One region of the Nocardia sp. NPDC005745 genome, then DNA from elsewhere that is predicted to be linked to it. Evidence: riboswitches for the same ligand, from Rfam matches in the RefSeq annotation. Region 1 holds a riboswitch; the other holds the start of a gene.
The links. A riboswitch is a leader RNA that binds a small molecule or an ion and turns the genes downstream of it on or off. The one in region 1 is predicted to bind cobalamin.
Positions count from the first base shown of each region.

Region 2: linked by a shared signal. The riboswitch ahead of ABZ420_RS25705 (CbtB-domain containing protein) and the one ahead of metE (5-methyltetrahydropteroyltriglutamate--homocysteine S-methyltransferase) in region 1 are both predicted to bind cobalamin.

Region 1 is NZ_JBEXYF010000001.1:539,840-542,227, forward strand. Features, by position in the region: cobalamin riboswitch at 670-858, shown strand; gene metE (5-methyltetrahydropteroyltriglutamate--homocysteine S-methyltransferase) at 1,025-2,388, shown strand, end outside.
Region 2 is NZ_JBEXYF010000028.1:4,273-6,660, forward strand. Features, by position in the region: gene ABZ420_RS25695 (alpha/beta hydrolase) at 1-586, opposite strand, end outside; gene mhuD (mycobilin-forming heme oxygenase MhuD) at 645-959, shown strand; cobalamin riboswitch at 1,040-1,192, shown strand; gene ABZ420_RS25705 (CbtB-domain containing protein) at 1,222-1,416, shown strand; gene ABZ420_RS25710 (CbtA family protein) at 1,407-2,198, shown strand; gene ABZ420_RS25715 (hypothetical protein) at 2,234-2,388, shown strand, end outside.

The DNA.
Region 1 (2,388 bases):
GAACCGCACCGACAGGGAATCCCCCTTCGCAAACCTCTTCACAAGACCGCCTAGCACCGTTGCGAAGTTGCGTTCACAGCGCCGACACATGGGCGGCGCCGCAGCAACCGGTGTGCTGCCCGGCGGCCGGGGCCGGTCCGAGGTGGGTGCCGGTGGCCGCCGCGCGGTCGACCGACGGCCGGGCTCGGCCCCGAGACCTCGACACGCGGCCGCGGCCGCACACGAGGCGAACCACGCGGACGACGAGTTCGGGAGTGCGGATCTCCGGTAGCCGCCGCCGGGTATCGGCGAAGAGCCGATTCGATTCCGCGCACGACCCGGGGATTCCGGGAACGGTCGATACGAATTCGGCGTGCCCGGTCCTGCCGATAGCCGGAACGCAAGCCGGCGCCGAATCGGTGCGCGGCGATCGTCTCGGGCAAATATCCGATGTGAGGTCGCTCGCGGCGCGCCACCGGACAACTTCGCGTCCGCGGGGCCGACCGGTGCGGCTCCTCTCCGACCGCAGGTGGCCGCGGCAGCGGCTCCCGATCTCGGGTCGGTCGTTCCTGGCGGCCGCACCGCGTCCTATGCTGAGAGTGCAGCTGGTTCACCGCAGCACGACGAGATGGAGCCCCGACGTCGCGCGACGGAGTCGAGCCCGCCCGTGCGGCGACGTTACGGCGGGCGAGAGGGAACCCGGTGGGAATCCGGGACTGTCCCGCAGCGGTATGCAGGAACGACCGCCGTCACCAGGCACTGGGTTTCACCGAGCCGGAAGGCTCCGCGACCCGGGAAGCGACGGCCAGTAGGTCGGCCATCGGGAGCACTCCGGCGTACGCCGGCCCGCACGGCCGGTGCCCGCGAGTCCGAAGACCTGCCAGTCGTGCCGGGTACGCCGTACCCGGCGGCCACCGCCTCGTGGATTGGGCGTGCGGATCACCAGCTGACGTGTCGGGCTCCTCGGCCGGGATTTCACCGGCATGTCGCAAGGTTCTCCGCCTGCCCGTACGGCGATGGCTTTCGTCCACAGCAATGGAGAAACATCGTGACTGTTGCACAGCAGAAGCCGTTCACCGCGACGGTTCTCGGGCTTCCGCGAGTAGGGCCCCGGCGGGAACTGAAGCGGGCCACCGAAGCCTATTGGGCAGGCGAGATCGACGCAGGCCGGTTGCACGCCGTGGCGCGCGACCTGCGGCGGGCCCAGCTCACCGAATTGCGAGCCGCGGGCCTCGACTCGATTCCGGTCGGCACCTTTTCCTACTACGACCAGATGCTCGACACCACGGAACTGCTGGGCGCGCTGCCGCCCCGGGTCGCCGGGATCTCCGACCCGCTGGATCGGTATTTCGCCGCCGCGCGCGGCACCGAGACGGTGGAGCCCTTGGAGATGACCAAGTGGTTCGACACCAACTACCACTACCTGGTGCCGGAAATCGGCCCCGAGACCGCCTTCTCGCTGCACCCGGAGAAGCTGCTGGCACAACTGAGCGAGGCGCTCGAGCTGGGCGTGCCGGGGCGACCGGTGGTGATCGGCCCGATCACCTTCCTGAAACTGGCCAAGGCGAGCGGCGGCTCGGCCCTGGCCCGGCTGATCGAACTGCTGCCGCTGTACCGGGAACTGCTGCGCAGGCTCGCCGTCGCCGGTGCCCAGTGGGTGCAGATCGACGAGCCGGTGCTGGTCACCGACCTCACGGCGGAAGAGATCGGCCTGGTGCAGGTCACCTACGCCGAACTCGCCGACGCCGCCGAGCGTCCGGCGATCCTCGTCGCGACCTACTTCGGGCATTCGGACGCCGCGCTGCCTGCGCTGGCGAGCACCGGTATAGAAGGAGTGGCCCTGGACTTCACCTCCGGCGCCGATGTCGCCGCGGTGGCCGACGTACCCGCGCTGACCGGGAAGCTGATCGTCGCGGGGATCGTGGACGGTCGCAACATCTGGCGCACCGATCTCGACCGCGCTGTGGCCACCCTCGATACGTTGCGGGGATCCGCTGCGCAGGTGGCTGTTTCGAGTTCGTGCTCGCTGCTGCACGTGCCCTACACGTTGGCCGCGGAGACGGGGTTGGACGAGCGGCTGCGCTCCTGGCTGGCCTTCGGCGCGGAGAAGGTGACCGAGGTCCGCTTGCTCGCGACCGCGCTGAGCGACGGTGCGCAAGCGATCGACGCCGAGTTGACCGAGGTGCGTGCGGCGCTGGCGTCGCGGAGGTCCGATCCGCGGCTGAACGATCCGCGGGTGCGGGCCCGGCTGGCCGCGCTCGGGCCCGACACTGTCCGCCGCGCACCCGCCGAACAACGCCGAGAACTGCAACGGGACCGTTTGCGGCTGCCCGCGCTTCCGACCACGACGATCGGTTCCTACCCGCAGACCTCGGCCATCCGGCTCGCGCGCGCCGCGCTGCGCAAGGG
Region 2 (2,388 bases), on a different contig from region 1:
GCTCGCCCTCCAGCAGCAGGGCCGGCACCCGCACCGCATGCCACTGCCGCCAGAAGTCGCGCGTTCCCCACTCCTCGGAGATATCGCGGAAGGTGGTGACCGAGCCGTGCAGCCGGTACCCCTCCGGCCCGCGCTCGAAGGAGTTCAGGAAGTACCGTCCGGCGACCGGCCCGAAAAAGGACAGCACGGCCTCGTCGTCGGGGAACGGCTGCGGCCAAGCCTCGATCATCGCCGCCCAGTGCGCGGCGGTGCGGCCGGTGAAGTCCGGTGCGATGTCCTCGATCACCAGCGCCCGGACCCGACCGGGGTGGGTCGCGGCGAACACCCAGCCGTGCAGCGCGCCCATCGAATGGCCGATCACCACCATCGGCTCGCCGATCGCCGCGGTGCCCGCGGCGAGATCCGCGACGAAGGCCTCGGTGGTCAGGTCCCCGGGCGCGGGCCTGCCGTGGCCCGCGGCGTCGAAGCTGTAGACATGACCGTATCCGCGCAGCCAGGCCAGCTGATCGCGCCAGGTGCGCGCGCTGCCCATCAGTCCGTGCAGCAGCAGGATCGGCGCGCCCGCTCCGCCTTCGTCGTGCAACATCGACTCGACAATACGAGGTACCGAGCGTCCGCTCGGCCGCAGCCGCTAGCTTGGACGCATGGCTGTTGTGAAGATCAACGCGATCGAGGTTCCCGAGGGCGCGGGCCCCGAATTGGAGAAGCGGTTCGCCCACCGTGCGCACGCGGTCGAGGGCTCCCCCGGCTTCCTCGGCTTCCAGCTACTCCGCCCCGTCGCCGGCGAGAAGCGGTATTTCGTTGTCACCCAGTGGGATTCGGAAGAATCCTTCGCGGCCTGGCGGGACGGGCCCGCACGCGAGGCGCACGCGGGCGAGCGGCAGAAGCCGGTCTCGACGGGCGCGTCCCTGCTCGAGTTCGAGGTCGTGCTCGACGTCGAGGCCAAGCCCGCGAACTGAGTCCGGCATCCGACGCCGGGCAGGTCCGCCTGCCCGGCGACTCGCCCGACGCCGTGGTACGCCCGTGCCGGACCTGGTTGACGCGGGGGGTGTGCGGGTGTCACAGTTCGAAGGACAAACGCGAGGGTGACGCGGTAATTCCGGTGAGATTCCGGAGCGGTCGCGCCACTGTGTTCCACGCACCGAGTCCGGTGCCGGAAAGCCAGACACCGGCACCGTCGCGCCACCACCGGACGGGACGCGTATCCCAAGGAGGACTCGAATGGCCATCGCGCATACACCCAGCCGGGCAACTGATTCCCTGGCCGCCGTGCTCGTCACGGTCGGTGTCGTTCTTCTCGCATTGCTCACGCTCTACCTGGTCGGCTTCGACCAGGGTGTCATCTCGCGCGGCGGGATGTATCTGCATGAGCTGATGCACGACGGACGCCACCTGCTGGGGCTCCCGTGCCATTGATCGGTTCGCTCCGAACACTGCTGCTTCGCGGCCTGCTGGCCGGCCTCATCGCCGGCCTGCTGGCCGCGACAGTCGGTTACTTCGTCGGCGAACCGAGGGTGGACGCCGCCATCGCGATCGAGGAAGCGGGCTCCGCCGCCGGGCACACCCATGGCGAGCACGCGGAATCGACAGCCGGGCATTCCCACGGCGACGAGGAAGAACCGCTGGTGAGCCGCGGCGGCCAGAAGTTCGGACAGTTCCTCGCCCTCGGGTTGGCCGGGCTCGCGCTCGGCGCCATCTACGCCTCGGTCGCGCATTTCGCGCGGCGCTACACCGCACTGTCCGGCCCACGGCTCGCCCTGGCGCTCGGCGTCGCGGGCTGGGCGGCGATCGTCGCGGTGCCGTTCTTCAAATATCCGGCGAATCCACCGGCGGTGGGTGATCCGGACACCATCAACGAGCGCACCCTGCTGTGGCTGGCCGCGGTCGTACTGGGCCTGGTGGCCGTCGGCGCGGCGGTCGCGGCGTTCACCGCGCTGCGCGCGCAACTTCCCACGTTCCGCATGATCGGCGGTGTCGCGGCGTTCGTCCTGGTGACGGCGCTCGGTTACGTCCTGCTGCCCGGCGTGAACGAGGTGAGCGCGGACTTCCCGGCCACCCTGCTGTGGCAGTTCCGGGTGGCGTCGCTGGCCGAGACCGCGACCCTGTGGGCCTGTCTCGGCCTCGGCTTCGCAGCGCTGACCGAGTTCGCGACCCGCACCGATACTCCGGTACCGGTGGCCGCCGCTACCGCGGGGTGATTCGCGTCCGGAAGCGCTGAGGCAGTGTCGGTCCCATGACCGGCACTGCCTTTTCCGTCTGGCCCGTATCGCCGCGCGCCCATTCCGCTGCACCGCCGCGCGCCGTCCGCGTCGCGTTCGTCGCTCTGACCGTCGCTGTGCTCGCGGGCGCCGCGGAGGCCGGCGTGCGGGCCGCCCGGGCTTTCCCGGG